Regions from separate parts of the Mesorhizobium sp. UC74_2 genome, predicted to be linked through region 2. Evidence: riboswitches for the same ligand, from Rfam matches in the RefSeq annotation. Region 2 holds a riboswitch; the other holds the start of a gene.
The links. Region 2 has a riboswitch for cobalamin ahead of ACFJIU_RS06665 (DUF1852 domain-containing protein). Riboswitches for the same ligand answer to the same signal wherever they lie in the genome.
Positions count from the first base shown of each region.

Region 1: linked by a shared signal. The riboswitch ahead of ACFJIU_RS26720 (ABC transporter ATP-binding protein) and the one ahead of ACFJIU_RS06665 (DUF1852 domain-containing protein) in region 2 are both predicted to bind cobalamin.

Region 1 covers NZ_CP170562.1:5,494,098-5,501,718, reverse strand. The annotation lists gene ACFJIU_RS26750 (EAL domain-containing protein) at 1-551, opposite strand, end outside; gene ACFJIU_RS26745 (hypothetical protein) at 582-755, opposite strand; gene ACFJIU_RS26740 (hypothetical protein) at 933-1,286, opposite strand; gene ACFJIU_RS26735 (DUF899 domain-containing protein) at 1,283-2,080, opposite strand; gene ACFJIU_RS26730 (FecCD family ABC transporter permease) at 2,232-3,245, opposite strand; gene ACFJIU_RS26725 (ABC transporter substrate-binding protein) at 3,248-4,195, opposite strand; gene ACFJIU_RS26720 (ABC transporter ATP-binding protein) at 4,219-5,091, opposite strand; cobalamin riboswitch at 5,176-5,382, opposite strand; gene zigA (zinc metallochaperone GTPase ZigA) at 5,529-6,746, opposite strand; gene ACFJIU_RS26710 (NAD(P)H-dependent oxidoreductase) at 6,974-7,576, opposite strand.
Region 2 covers NZ_CP170562.1:1,412,232-1,419,852, forward strand. The annotation lists gene ACFJIU_RS06655 (flavin reductase) at 1-235, opposite strand, end outside; partial or broken gene ACFJIU_RS06660 (methionine synthase) at 371-1,406, opposite strand; gene ACFJIU_RS06665 (DUF1852 domain-containing protein) at 1,433-2,416, opposite strand; cobalamin riboswitch at 2,580-2,796, opposite strand; gene ACFJIU_RS06670 (AraC family transcriptional regulator) at 2,926-3,828, opposite strand; gene ACFJIU_RS06675 (hypothetical protein) at 3,909-4,298, opposite strand; partial or broken gene ACFJIU_RS06680 (GlxA family transcriptional regulator) at 4,480-5,455, opposite strand; gene fdhA (formaldehyde dehydrogenase, glutathione-independent) at 5,575-6,765, opposite strand; gene ACFJIU_RS06690 (aromatic ring-hydroxylating dioxygenase subunit alpha) at 6,906-7,621, opposite strand, start outside.

The sequences.
Region 1 (7,621 bases), 2.2 Mb from region 2:
GTCATCGCCAGCTTCTGCAGGCGATCGAATGCTTCCTGCGAGGTCTGCTCGTCGATGAGATAGCTGATGACGCCGGCTCCCAGGACCAGCATGCCTACGCCGACGACGGCAAAGGCGGCCAGGGTCGATGAGGTGGTGCTGTCGGCCGCCGTGGAGAACGGCGTCACCGAGATGGCGGCCATTCCGGTGAAATGCAGGGATGCCACGGCGAGGACAAACAAACCAACCGGCAGATACCGGGTCTCGCCCAGCCATGGTTTGATTGCCTGCCTGAGGGAAACGCCGGCAAACAGAACCGACAGCGCCACCGAGGCGAGCACGTAGTCCAGATTCCAGTCGATCAGCCCGTCGACGCGGTAGGCCATCATGCCGCTGTAGTGCATCGCCGCGATCGCGATACCGACGACACCGCCGCCGACCTCGGCGGCTAGGGGAAAGCGGAAGCTGATCGAGAGCCAGAAACCATAGGCACAGCCGGCAACCGCGATCAGCAGCGAGACCATCGTAAAGGCCGGGTCGAAGGTGACCGGAGCTTCATGCTCATAGGCGATGACGGCGATGAAATGCGTGCACCAGATCGATCAGCCGGCGGCCTGCGCCGCAAGGAAGATCCAGCCGGCCCGCTGCCAGCCGTCACGCGCCTCGGCCTGTCGGAAAAGCCTGAACGTCACCCAGCTGCCGGCAATGCAGACAAACACGGCAAGCAGCACGAGCCACGGGTTATGCTCCGTGACCAAGCATGAGACGACACGCATCAACGCCCCCGGCGCCATTCTGTCAGGTCGATCGTCGCTCGGATTGTTGCGGATCCAGGCTAACGACCGTCGGCGCCAAGACGTTGCCAAGCAATCGCTAATATTCTGATAGCATCGATGGTTAAATACGATCGGCTCCGGGCGAAGGGACAAGTCAACGCCGCGATGCCCCTGTCCTTAGCGCGTTGCCGAGCGATCCGCCCGAACCAGCTTCAGCCAAGGTGCGAGATGGAAGGCGCTCATCAGCAGATACATCAGCACCATACCGCCGAGCGGCATGCCCATGGCGGATGAGCAGAGCGTCTCGGCTGGCCCAGCCATGATCGCGGTCAGCAAGGCCATGGCGGCGAAAGTCGGCGCTGCGGCCAGCACCAGCCAATCCGATGCTGTCATTGTGGGTGCGTTGTCGAGCGCAGCGCTGTCGGTTGCCGCCTGCGCTGCGGCATTCACGACGGGCTTGTCGACAGTGCTGGTACTGGTCCGACGAGGATTCTCCTCGTCGGACCAGATGGAGCAGCAGGAGCGGCTCATGATTTCGCACTCGTTGGTTTGGCGCGCATCGCTTCTTCGCCGGCGTCGGAAATCGCGACCCATCCCTTGTCCGGCTCGGCTTCGGTGACGTAGCTGTCGTTCCAGTTCCACCATTTATAGGTCGGGGTCTGCGGATAGCCCTCGGGCGAATCCTCCCAGACTTCCTGGCGGCCGAGCGGCGTGATGTCGAGATAGTTCCAGGTGCCGCCCATCTGTTCGTCGGCACGGTCGGCGATGAAGTAGGTGCGGAAGATGCGATCGCCGTCGCGCAGGAAGACGTTGTGACCATGCCATTCGTCCACGCCGAAATCGACGTCGAAGCTGTCGACGATGGTGACCCAGGGAATACGGTCCCAGCCCATCCGGACCTTCACACGCTGGATGTCCGCCTGCGGTGCGCGCGAAGCAAAGACCAGCGTGGTGTCACGGGCATTGAGATGCGAGACATGGGCGACCTGGTCGGCCACCATCGAGCAACCCCGGCAGGCATGGTCAGGCCAGCCATACACGCCGGGCTCGAAGAAGGCGCGGTAAAGGATCAGCTGACGACGGCCGGCGAAAAGGTCATGCAGGCTTGCCTTGCCGTTCGGGGTCTCGAAGACGTAGTCCTTGGTCACTTCCACCCACGGCATGCGGCGCCGCTCTGCGGCCAGTGCATCGCGTGCGTGCGTGTGGGCTTTTTCCTTCACCAGCAGTTGCTGGCGCGCCTGCTCCCACGCCTCATGATCAACCACCGGCGGCCTGTGCAGGGCGGCCAGGATCTCGTCTCGTTTGTTTTCGGCGGATGCGGTCATTGTTCTGAACCTCCTTGTCAGGGCGATGCCGTGCCTCGAGGTCGAAGCGTCGTTGCTCGACACTCGGTGCTGGTGCCAGTCTGCCTTCGGAGGCCGAACAGTGTGAGTAACAAGTGTGGCGCTATTCCGGAGCGATGGAATGGCCGGTTGCTCAGAACCGCTTGCGCAGCAGGGTGGCAACCACGAACAGGGCGCCGATCGAGCTGGTGATGATGCCGATCGGCAATTCCTGCGGCGGCAGCAGCGTGCGCGCCAGCAGGTCGCTGGCAAGCAGGAGCACCGCGCCGAAGACGGCGCAGGCGATGGCCAGTCGCAGATGCAGCGGGCCGGCGAAGCGGCGCGCGACATGCGGGATCATCAATCCGACGAAGCCGATGACGCCGGCAACGGAAACCAGGATCGCCGTCGACAGCGCTGCGGCGAGGAATGTCAGTGTCCGGAAGCGCGTTACCGGAACGCCAAGACTTTCGGCGGTGGTTTCGCCGGCCAGGAAGGCGTCGAGCCAGCGATGATAACGTAGCGCGAAGCAGAGAATGACGGCTGCCCCGGCAATCGCCAGGCCGATATTGCCCCAGCGGGCGAGGCCCAGTCCGCCCATGGTCCAGAACAGCACCGAATGGGCGGCGCGCTGGTCGCCGGCGAAGACCAGATAGTTGGTCAGCGCCGTGAACAGGAAGGACACGGCGAGACCGGCAAGGATCAGCCGCTCCGGCCCTTGGCCGCGGATTCGATTGACGAGCAGCAACACGACGAAGGCTGTCAGGATACCGCCGGCGAAAGCGGCGATCGGAAGCGTCCACACGCCAAGGCGGTCGCCAAAGACCGTGATGACCGAAACAGCACCCGCCGCGGCACCCGAGGACAGGCCGAACAGGAATGGATCGGCCAGGTCGTTGCGCGTCACCGTCTGCAGAAGTGCGCCGACCACGGCGAGACCGGCGCCGACGCAGACGGCGAGGATGGCGCGCGGTAGCCTGAGGTCGACGATGATCTTCTCCACCGGCGCGGTCACGCGGCCGGCGTCCAGGCCGACGGAACGGGCGAGCGCTGCAATGACATCGCCCAGTGGAATGACGGTCGAGCCATAGGCGATGGATAGCAGCGCCAGCGCGATGACCAGCGCCAGACCTGTGCCGATGGCCACGCCGTATGCTCGGCTTGGCACGTTCAGAAGGCCTCCGGGTGCATTGCCTTGGCGATCTTGTCGATGGCCTCGATGTTGGCCGGGCCGGGCGTCAGTTCCGCGTAGCGCAGTGCAACGAAACGCTCGTTCTTGACGGCGTCCGTCTCCTTCATCGCCGGGTGCGTCTTCAGGAAGTTCAGCAGTTTCCGGTAGCCGGCGTCGTCCTGGTAGTCGAGCAACACCAGGAATTCCGGGTTCCGGGTGGCGACGGTTTCCCAATCGGTGTTGCCCCAGTTGGTCGGCAGGTCGTCCATGATGTTCCTGCCGCCGGCAGCTTCGATCATCGCCGTGGGGATCGCGAATTTGCCGGCGGTGAAGGGTTTGTCCTCGCCGGAATCGTAGAGGAATACACGTGTGCCGCCGCGAGCGCCGACCTTGGCGGTGATGCCGGCAAGCCTTTCCTTCCATCCGGCAACCAGCGTGTTGGCCTCGCCTTCCTTGCCGAAGATCTTGCCGAGCTTCTCGACGTCGCCGAACAGCAGATCCATCGAGGCCGCCGGCCGGTTCTTGTCGAGGTGGACGCAGCTTTCGCTGAGCACCAGCGTCTTGATCCCGTGCGGCGCCAGCGTGTCGGGCGTCACGTCGCCGCCGGGCTTCATGCCGTAATACCAGCCGGCAAAGAAGAAGTCCGGCTCCACCGCCAGGAGATTCTCCAGCGTCGGATATTTGGGCGCGAGTTCCGGGATCGAACCCTGCGCCTTCTTGAAGGCGTCATCGACCTTGTACCAGCCGGTGATGCCGGTCAGGCCGACGATCTCGGGTTGCAGACCCAGCGCAAAGGCCATTTCCGACATGTTGAGATCGTTGATCACCGCGCGCTGCGGCGCGGCGTCGAAGGTCAGCGGAATGCCGCAGCTGTCTACAGTAACCGGGAAGGCAAAGGCGGTCGACGAGAGAAGCGTGGCGGCGAGGCAAAAAGCGAGGCGTTTCATGGCGGCTCCGTGGATGGGGCGGTTCATCGGGAAAGGCGTATCGGCACGTCGAAGACCGTCAGCTCGCGATCCTGTTCGTCCGGATGAGGCAGTCTGAGCACGTCGATGCCAAAGACCTCGCGCACCAGCTCTGCAGTCAGGGTCTCGCGCGGCGTGCCGAGCGCGACGAGGCGCGCCTTGCTCATCACGGCGACATGGGTGGCGAAGGGGGCAACCAGCGGCAGATCGTGCAGCACCGTGACGACAGCGATGCCCAGCCTGGCGACGAACTCGAGCAATTCGCCGCGGGCGCGCGGGTCGAGATGGTTTGTCGGCTCGTCAAGGAACAGCACGTGCGGCTGCTGTGCGATCGCCCGCGCCAGCTGCGCGCGCTGGCGCTCGCCACCGGAAAGCGAGCCCATGCGGCGATCGCGCAGGGCGAGCAGGCCGGTACGTTCCAGCGCGTCGATCACGACGTTGCGGTCGTCGCTGCGGCGACGAAGCCCGGCATGCGGGATACGGCCGAGCCCGACATAGTCGTGGACCGCAAGCTGGGCATCCGGCTGATCCGACTGGCCGACCACGGCGATGCGTCGCGCTCGTTCCGCCATCGGCAGTCGGTCGAGCGGTTCGCCATCGAGGCTCACCAGGCCGCTGACAGGTCTGAGCATGCCGCACAGCATGCGCATCAGCGTCGTCTTGCCGGCGCCGTTTGGACCAATGATGGCGAGCCTTTCGCCGGCGCGCATGTCGAGGCAGACGTCCTCGACGAGGGTGATGCCCTTTTCCGGCCGATAGCTAAGGTCGCGCGCCTGCAGGATAACCGCGCGCGCGCAAGCACCTTCATCGGCGCGCTGCAGTGCGTGGTCGGGAAAATGCGTCGCGCCATCACGCTGAAAAACGGCAAAACCTTCCAACTGATCCCTCATTGATCAGGTGCGGAAGGATGGCCAGAACGACGGCAGGGCCGCCCTTGTAGCGTCCTCCCGGCACACCCCGTCCGGTCAACTCACTGTGATGGCAGGTCTCCTGGCTCGCGGATCGTTGCGCGGTCCTGCCTTCCCGGCACTTTGGCCAGTGGCGTTCTCGGACTTTGCTACCGCTTACAGTTGCGGGGGCAGCCACGGTCTTGGCCCTTGCGGACGTCACCGTATTCCCTTTTCACCCCGGACCTTTCGATTCGAGGCACCATCGTCGCGGACCCTATTGTGACCGCCGCCGCCTGGCAATGGCGATTCTTGGCTGGGACCTGTGGTAGCGTGCCGCTCTGCCGGCGGAATGTAGCGGGCGCGCCGCGGATGACAGTCACAATTCTGGTGGCGTCCCTTGAACAGGGAAATCAGGGATTTGATGATCATGCTGCCTGTTCGCTCCAGCTCGGAAACGGGTCCGGCAGGTCGCGCCACAGCTGCGGCGCGAAGACGGGCTCGTCCACCAGGCAGGCATCGAGCTCGGCGCGGATGCGGCTTTCGTCCATCGGGTCGCAGCCGATGAAGACCAGTTCCTGGCGGCGGTCGCCCCACATTGGATCGAAATAGGGTTTCATGGCTTCCTGCCATGACGGACTATCGGGCCAGCGGTTGCGGGGAACCGCTGACCACCAGAGCCCGCGCCTGCCGGTCCGCACCAGGACGCCGGCCTGGCTCAATTCCCCGACATGATTGGGGCGTGTCGCCAGCCAGAAGAAACCCTTGGCGCGCACCACACCTGGCCACGGCCTGCTGATGAAGGCCTGCAACCTGACGGGATCGAATGGACGGCGCTCGCGGTAGACGAAGGAACGGATGCCGTATTCCTCGGTTTCGGGGATGTGGTCCCTGAACCCGTTCAGCTCCTTGAACCAGAGCGGGTGCTGCTCAGCCTTGTCAAAATCGAAACGGCCGGTATCGAGCACCTTTGCGAGCGGCACGCGGCTGAAATCCGTCTCGACGAGCTCGGCCTGCGGGTTGAGCGAGCGGATGATCTTGCGGGCCAGGTCGAGGTCCTTTGCCGAGGTGTCGGAAACCTTGTTGAGCACGATCACATCGGCAAATTCGATCTGCTCGACCAGAAGATCGACGAGCACTCGTTCATCCGAAGCGCCGAGTGCCTCGCCGCGGTCGCGCAGGAAATCCGACGAGGAATAGTCTCGCAGCAGGTTCGCGGCATCGACGACCGTCACCATGGTGTCGAGACGCGACACGTCGGCAAGGCTGTTGCCCGCGTCGTCGCGGAACTCGAAGGTCGAAGCGACGGGCAGAGGTTCCGAAATGCCGGTCGACTCGATCAGCAGGTAGTCGAACCTGTCTTGTTCGGCGAGCCGTCGCACTTCTGCCAGGAGATCGTCGCGCAAGGTGCAGCAGATGCAGCCATTGGTCATCTCGACCAGCTGTTCGTCGGTCCGAGAGAGATTTGCGCCACCGTCGCGTACCAGCGCGGCGTCGATGTTCACCTCGCTCATGTCGTTGACGATGACGGCAACCCGGCGTCCGTCGCGATTGTGCAGGATGTGATTGAGAAGTGTGGTCTTGCCGGCGCCGAGGAACCCGGAAAGGACGGTTACGGGAAGACGCCTTCGATTGTGCGTGGGCATGACTGCTTTCCAGAAGCTGCGGTGAGGCGGAACCCTGAGGGGGCGCCCGTGGTGAGGAGTGACCAAATTCGTGGGAAGGCCACTGAGGTATTGTTACGTTGTAACATAACAAAGCCGAAAGGCAAGCAGCATGCGTTCGGGTGGAGAAACGGTTCCGTTCAGCAGCGGTTTCGGTCTTGGCTGCCGCATGGGAGCTTCCTCCTGGAAATCCCATGCGGCGAAGAATTCTACGCCGCCACGCGTTGCTGTTTCTGGAACAGCCGGTAGCCGATGGCATGGGCCTCGGCTGGAAGCTGTGCTTGATCCTGCGCTTCCGGGAAGAGCAGCAATTCGGATGTTACAACTTTGGCGCCGCAATAATCGAAGATGCCGTGGTCGATCTGGGTCTTCATGGCGCCGAAATAGCCATGCCTGGCATAGGTGCGCTGGCTGGCCCCGCCGATCGCGACGAGATGCACGTTCAGCCACTGCAGTTTCTTCGTCAGCCTGCCGCCCGGTGGCTCATCATAGGCCCAGCCGTTGGAAAATACGCGATCGATCCAGCCCTTCAGCAGGCCGGGCATCGACCACCAATACACGGGATAGACCAGGACCAGATCATCGGCTCGGTCGATGCGCCCCTGTTCGGCGATGACGTCGGCATCAGGGGTCGCCTGGTGCAGGTTAACGGCGATGTCGCTCTTGCCGAAACGTGGATCGAACCTTTCTGCGGCCAGATCGGCGATTTCGAAACTGTTGCCCGACGCCGCGATGCCTTCGCCGACGCGGCTGGCGATCAGATGGGTGAGCGAATTGGGGTCGGGATGCGCGACGACGACGAGCGCGTGCATGACGAAGCTCCTGGGGGGTGTTGCAGGGAAAGGATCAGGCTTATA
Region 2 (7,621 bases):
TGACGCAGAAATAGCGTGCGTTTTCGAAAGCATGAAAACATGAGCTCGCACGATTGATACAGACGAGCAGGGTCGGCGGGGTATCGCTGACGCTGCAGACAGCGGAGGCCGTAAAGCCGTAGCGCTTGCCGCCGGAATTGGTGCTGACGACATTGACCGAAGTGCCGAGGCGCGACATCCCGTTGCGAAACGTGGCTCTGTCCACAATGCCGAAGCGATGCTGCATCACATTCATTTTGATCTCTCGGGCGCGTTCGGAGCGGGCAAACCGAGGCGCTCGCGCAAGGCCGCCTGTCTCCCTGCGGCGGGAACGGCAAGGCATGTCCAGTCAGTCGACCGCATCGCGTGGCTGTCTGGACGTGCCCGGTCGTCAGGCCCGGGCTGTGAGTTCTTTTCGAACGATTTCCGCGCCTGCACTCAAGGCATTCAGCTTGCCTCTGGCTACTCGACGGGAGAGGGGGGCCATGCCGCAATTGGTGCAGGGGCACAGTTTGTCGGCATCGACAAACTGAAGTGCTCTTCGCAGAGTAGCGGCCACTTCCTCCGGCGTCTCAATGGTATCGCTTGCCACGTCGATGGCCCCGACCATCACTTTTTTACCGCGAACAAGTTCGATGAGATCCATTGGAACGTGAGAGTTGTGGCATTCCAGGGAGATCATGCCGATGCTGGATTTCTGCAGCTTGGGGAAAGATTCCTCATATTGCCGCCATTCCGGCCCGAGAGTCTTCTTCCAGTCTGTGTTGGCCTTGATGCCATACCCGTAGCAGATATGAACGGCAGTTTCGCACTTGAGCCCTTCGATTGCCTTTTCCAGGGTGGCAACACCCCAATCATTCACCTCGTCAAAGAAGACATTGAATGCGGGCTCATCGAACTGGATGATATCGACGCCGGCAGCTTCCAGTTCCCTGGCTTTCCTGATTGAGGATCTTGGCGAATTCCCAGGCCAGTTTTTCGCGGCTCTTATAGTGATTGTCAAAGAGCGTATCGATCATGGTCATCGGACCCGGCAGAGCCCATTTGATAGGCTGCCTGCTCTGCCGGCGCAGGAACTTGGCGTCTTCAACGAAAACCGGCTTTTGGCGCGACACAGCGCCGACGACGGTCGGGACGCTCGCATCATAGCGATCCCGAATTCTGACGGTCTCACGCTTTTCGAAATCAACCCCGTCCAGGTGCTCGATGAACGTCGTGACGAAATGCTGGCGTGTCTGCTCGCCGTCGCTGACGATATCGATGCCTGCCTGTCTTTGATCGTCGAGTGACAAACGCAAAGCGTCCTGCTTGCCTTCGACGAGCTCCTCATCCTGCAGTTTCCAGGGTGACCAGAGTTTCTCCGGCTGGGCCAGCCACGAGGGTTTTGGCAAGCTGCCGGCGGTTGACGTGGGCAACAGTGTTTTCATGATAGGCGGCCTTGTCTTTTGGTTGGTCAGCGAACGTGATTGACGGACCACTGCTCGAGGATGGACTTGTATGGTTTGATGAAGTGCTCCTCGGCGAACTTTCCCTGCTCGATCGCCAGCCGGCTACGCTCTTCCCGATCGTAGACGATGCGGGTCAATGAATAATCCTGGTGCGTCAGACTCGGCTGGTAGCACGCCCCCGCCGACGAATTGGCGTTGTAGATCTCGGGTCGATAGATCTTCTGAAAAGTCTCCATCGTACTGATGGTGCCGATCAGCTCAAGATTGGTGTAGTCTGCAAGCAGGTCGCCGATAAAATAGAAAGCCAGAGGCGCTACGCTATTCGATGGCATAAAATAGCGGACCTGCATTCCCATTTTCTGAAAGTATTGGTCCGTCGAGGACAATTCATCTTGCCGGTACTCAACGCCCAATACAGGATGCCGATTTTCGGTGCGGTGATATGTCTTGCTGCTTGAAGCACTCAGACATATGACCGGAGGCTTGGAAAAATGCTCCTTGTAGGCATCTGAGCTCAGGAAATTTCTGAACAGGTTTCCATGCAGATCTCCGAAATTGTCCGGCATGCTGAATTCCGGGCGGTTTTTGTTGTGCTCCGGCAGCAATACGCTGAAGTCGTAGTCTCGCACGTAGGAGGAGAAATTGTTCCCCACGATGCCTTGGATCCGCTCGTTCGTCTTTCGGTCAGCGATGTTTGTTTTCAATATTTCAATTATCGGGAAGGCATTGTTGTTGCCTTCGGCGCCTATAATCATCTCAACCGAAATGATGTCGAGTTCGACAGAATAACGATTGCCCTTGGGGTTATCCCAATGCGCCAGGGCGTTGAACCGATTGTCGATCATCCTCAGGGCATTGCGCAGGTTTTCCTGTCGGTTCTCCCCTCGGGCCAGATTGGCGAAATTGGTCGTGATACGCGTGTTGTCCGACGGGCTATATTCCTCGTCAAAACGAATACTCTTGAGGCGAAACGTAAAGTCGTCACTCATTGCGACCTGCCGGCGATCGACAAGGGACAGGCGGGGGTTGGCGACTTGAATTCTGGTTTGAGACACGACTTACCCCAATGAATTGGGGGCATGGGTCAGCGGACACATAGCAAGGCGGTCCGCTACGCGGCCTCCGCTACGGCACACCGGGACACCCCGCCCGTGGACGTTTTTTCGTCAAGGCAGGTCTCCTGGCTCGCGGGTCATCGCTTCCGTCCGTCTTCCCAGGGTTTCACCCCAGTGACATTCTGGACGTCAGCTCACCGCTTACAGTTGCGGGGGCAGCTTCGGCTTTCCCGAATATGACGGGGCACCGACTTCCCTCTTAGCCCCGGCGCGCTGCACGCAACGATCGGGGAACCTAGACGCCTTCACCCTCCTGCAATTGTCAGATGAAGTCAATAGCGCATAAAGAAATGTTTATATCTTTATCGCACGCGTCGGCGTCGGATATGGCGGCTCCGACGCTGTCCCGGTTCGGCCCTGCTTGTCGCGCACGCAGCATCACGTCACGCCGGCCGTTTTTTCAGCGGGATGATGTTCGGCGCTGCCCCAGCCTCGGCGGCGCCGTGGCCAACCGCTTCGCCGCGGGCAAGCGTCCTTCGCGCGTTTCCCTCGGCGAGGCCTGTGGCAACATCCTCGAAATAGCGCGCCGGGGTTGTTCCCAGCATGCGCTTGAACATGGAGATGAACGCGCTGACGCTGTCATAGCCGAGATCGCCGGCGATGTTGGTGACCGACTGGCCCTCCCCAAGACGCCGCAACGCCAGGCCGATGTGAAGCTGCTGTCGCCAGCGAAGGAACGACATGCCGGTTTCCCGTTGGAACAGCCGGCTCAACGTTCTGTTGCTGGCGCTGACGCGGGCGCCCCATTCGTCGATCGTGAAGCGCTGGTCCGGGTGCTCGATCATCGCCCTGGTCAGCCGCTGAAGCCTCCTGTCGGTCGGCATGGGCAGATGGATCGGTTCCAGCGTTGCGGTCGCCAGTTCGTCGAGCAGCACGGCGATGAGCCTGGCTTCGCGTTCGCGGCCCATCGCCGCCGGCGGCGTCGCGCAGTCGAGCCGCAGGATGAGCTCGCGCAGGAACGGCTGGACGAACAGGATGCCGCAATCCGGGTCGAGCGCAGCGGCCAGATTCGCATCGATGTAGAGGTTGAGGATCTTGATATGCCCGGCGACGCGACCGGCATGGGAAACACCGCTCGGTATCCACATGGCGCAATGCGGCGGGACGGTCCAGAGCCCGCCGGCAGCCTGCATCGTCAGCACGCCGCCGATGACACACATCAGCTGCGCCTTGTCATGATGGTGGGGCTCTGTCTCGCCGACGAAAGTCGTTTCGGTGATCAGGCTGAAAACGGGGCGTGGTACGTCATCCACTTGCCCGAAGCCTTGTATTTGCGGAAAATTCACCCGCTTCTCCTGATCCGGATCAACCAAACCGACAGCGTATCCCAAACCCGTGCGGCATGTCATCGAGGCCCTGGAGGAGCCTATGATCCGGCACGCGACTCGAGCAGCACAAGCATGCCTCTCGCCGCCGCTCGCCTCTCGTCGGTCTCGAAAAGAACGGAAAAGCCGAACGCCTTGCTCGCGGTCGCCGCAGCCAGCCGCACCGCCGCGCTGGTGGGTTTTTTCCCCTCGATCACGATCATGGCGCGGCAGTACTTCCTGAAACGATCCCGGGTCCGTTTGAAGAACAGGGCCTTTTCCCTGCGCTCTTCGGCCGTTTCCGTGTCATGGTCGTCCGGTGAGTGGTCGGTTATCAGGACGAACGGTGCCTGCCGGTTCAGAAGCGCTTCGAGCTCGGCGAGAATCGAAGCAGGCGACTGTCCTTCCTCCCGCGCGAAGACAAGCGGGAAGCGCGTATCGTCCAGGAACATTGATTTGTTTCCTTCCGCAGACCGGGTCGATCGGCAAGCCTTTCCGAGGGGCTACCTGGCGGCATCACCGATATCCCAAGCATGCCACGGCGGCGTTCAGGCTGCTCTCGCGCGTCTGCCAACAAATCCCGCGAACCCGCCATTGCGGTTTCGCGCGGACTTTCCCGTCAGATATGGCCCGTCAGATATGGATAGCCGCCGTCCGCAGCTCCGACGGGCTCTGGCCGTGGAACTTCTTGAAGGTCCTGGCAAAGTGCGAGGCGCTTTCAAATCCCGCTTCCAGGGCGATCTCAAGCATGGAGGCATCGGTGTTTGCGACAAGCGCCTTGGCATGGATCAGCCGCACGCGCTTGTAGGCATTGGCGGGCGACATTCCCGCCTTCTCCTTGAAAAGGCGCTCGAGCTGGCGGCGGCTCACCCCTACCTGCCGCGCCAGCTGCGTGATCGGGATACGGTCATTGATATGCTGCTCCATCGCCAGAAGCGTCGCCTTGATACGGACGTCTTCCGCCTCGTCGGCAAATGTGCGCCTCGCCTGCAGATGGAAGGGGGAGCGAGCGTGATCGATCTGGAGGACTTCCAGCGCGTTGCGTTCGGCATCCTCGCTGATGTGGCTGCGCACGATGAGCGCCGCCATGTCGGCGGCGCTGCTGCCCCCGGCGCAAGAACCACGGTTCTCATCGAGATGGAAGATCCTGTCCGAGCGGACGACATGGTCGGGAAACCGGTCCTGGAAGTCGCGCGCATGGAGCCAACTGACACAGCACTCGTGGTTCTTCATGAGTTCCGGCATCAGCCAGGATGAACGTGCCGGTGCACAGGCCGATGAGCGGTACGTTTGCTGCTGCAACGCGACGCAGATAACGCGTGGTCTCGGCGTCGACGGGCTCCTCCACATTGAGCAGTCCGCCGACCACCACGACATGGCTGAAATGAGCCGGGTCGACGAAACCGGACGTTGGAACGACCTGCACGCCGCAGCTCGATTTCACGGGGTTCTTCGAACTTGCCAGCACATGCCAGTCCGCACTGACGCGGCCCGACCGGTCGAGCTCGTCGCTTGCCAGCCGCAGCGTGTCGATGAACAGCGCGAAGGCCGACAGGGTGAAAGAGCGGCCGAGGATAAAACCCACGCGCAGCTTTGCCGGGGAATTCATGGATCTATCTCCTGGCTCGAACACAATCCGGCAGCCTCCCGTTCCCATCGGGAAGAGGCGCAGGCCATCGGTTCTCCCAAAGCCTGCGCCACGGCTGCGACATTTTTGGGTCGTCCCGATCAGGCAGCTTTCGAAATATCGCCATGCGGGTCAAGCACGTACTTGACCGCCGCGCCCTGGTCGAAGCTCTCGTAGCCTCGCGCGGCGTCCTCGAGCGAGATCACCCTGGCGTTGACGATATCGGCGATCGGCAGGCGATCATGCAGGATGGCCTGCATCAATTGCCGATTGTATTTGAGCACCGGCGTCTGCCCGGTGTGGAAGGATTGCGCCTTGGCCCAGCCGAGTCCAAGACGCAGCGAGAGGCTGCCGTGCTTGGCAGCCGCGTCGACAGCACCTGGGTCTTCCGTCACATAGAGCCCGGGAATGCCGATGGAGCCGGCAGCACGGGTGATGTCCATCATCTGGTTCAGCACGATCGCCGGCTGCTCGCCGCCGCTATGGCCGCGGGCCTCGAAACCGACCGCGTCGATCGCGCAGTCGACCTCGTTGGAGCCGGTGACTTCGGCGATCATGTCGCCCAGCCGGTCGCTCTTGGAAAGGTCGATGGCCTCGAAACCCACCTTGGCGGCATGGGCGAGCCGTTCCTTGTTGAAATCGCCGACCATGACGACGGCAGCACCGAGGATGCGGGCGGATGCGGCCGCGGCGAGGCCAACAGGTCCGGCACCGGCGACATAGACGATCGAGCCGACACCGGCGCCAGCGCGAACGGCGCCATGGAAGCCGGTCGGCAGGATATCGGACAGCATGGTCAGATCGCGGATCTTTTCCATCGCACGGTCGCGATCGGGGAATTTCAGCAGATTGAAATCGGCATAGGGCACCATGACGTAGCGGGCCTGCCCGCCGATCCAGCCACCCATGTCGACATAGCCGTAGGCGCCCCCGGCGCGAGCCGGGTTGACGGTCAGGCACACGCCCGTGTCCTGCCCCTTGCAGCAACGGCAGCGTCCGCAGGCCACGTTGAACGGCACCGAGACGATATCGCCGACCTCGAGCATTTCGACGTCGCTGCCCTTTTCGATGATCTCGCCGGTGATCTCATGGCCGAGCACCAGGCCGGCTTCCGCCGTGGTGCGGCCGCGAACCATATGCTGGTCGGATCCGCAGATGTTGGTGGAAACCACCTTGAGGATCACCGCGTGTTCGATGCGCCGGCCATCCGGCGCTGCGAATTTGGGATCGTCGATGTCCTGGACCTCGACCTTTCCGGGGCCCAGATAGACCACGCCTCTGTTCCTGCTCATGCTCTTCCTCCCAGTTGGATTTTCCCAGTCGGATCAGGAGGGCGTTCGATTGAATCGCCAAGCTGATCTAACTCTTTGCTGGAGCATGATCTTTTCCGAAAACGGGTTCCCACTTTTCGAGATCAAGCTCTGGTCATTCGCTACGGGCGGCTGATCTCCTCCAGATACCAGTTGATGTAGCGAAGCTCGTTGTGCTCCATCGGCGCGATCGGGCCGGGCACGAAATAGTGCGAGCGCACGCCACGCGCGGTGTGCTCGATGATCTTCTTGTCCTCCTCGGTGGTGACCTTCCAGAGCCAGGTCAGCTTTTCCAGGTCGTAGTCGCGGCCTTCCTCGGCGTCGCCGCGCACGAGCCAGATCAGCTCCATCTCGCATGTATCGGCGGTCTTCGGAATGAAGCGGTAGATCATGCCATGATCGGGGTAGCAGACGAGGAATGTGGTGCCGCCGAGATGGATCGAGGTGACGCCACCGTCATATTCGGCGAACCGTCCCATCAGCGGCGCAATCGGCTTGCCGTCCTGGCTGCCGGTGGAGACGCCGTCGTAGAGCGCATAGCGGAAGGTGTGGATCGCCTCCTGCCCCATTGCCGAGTTCTGCCAGCGATCGCCGCTGACGACCTCGATGCCCAGCGCGCAAGTCCGCGCCTCCATCGTCTGGTTGAGCTTCTCGATCATCTCGAGCGGCTGCTCCAGCGCATGGGTCTGGGAATATTCGGGATGTGCCGGTCCGCAGTGATAACACTCGACGTAATTTTCGACGGCCAGCTTCCAGTTGGCCTGCAGCGGATAGAGTTCGCGATGCGCCACCTTCGCTTCGCCCCAGCCATACTGGCCGCAACTGGTCCGCAGCGCCT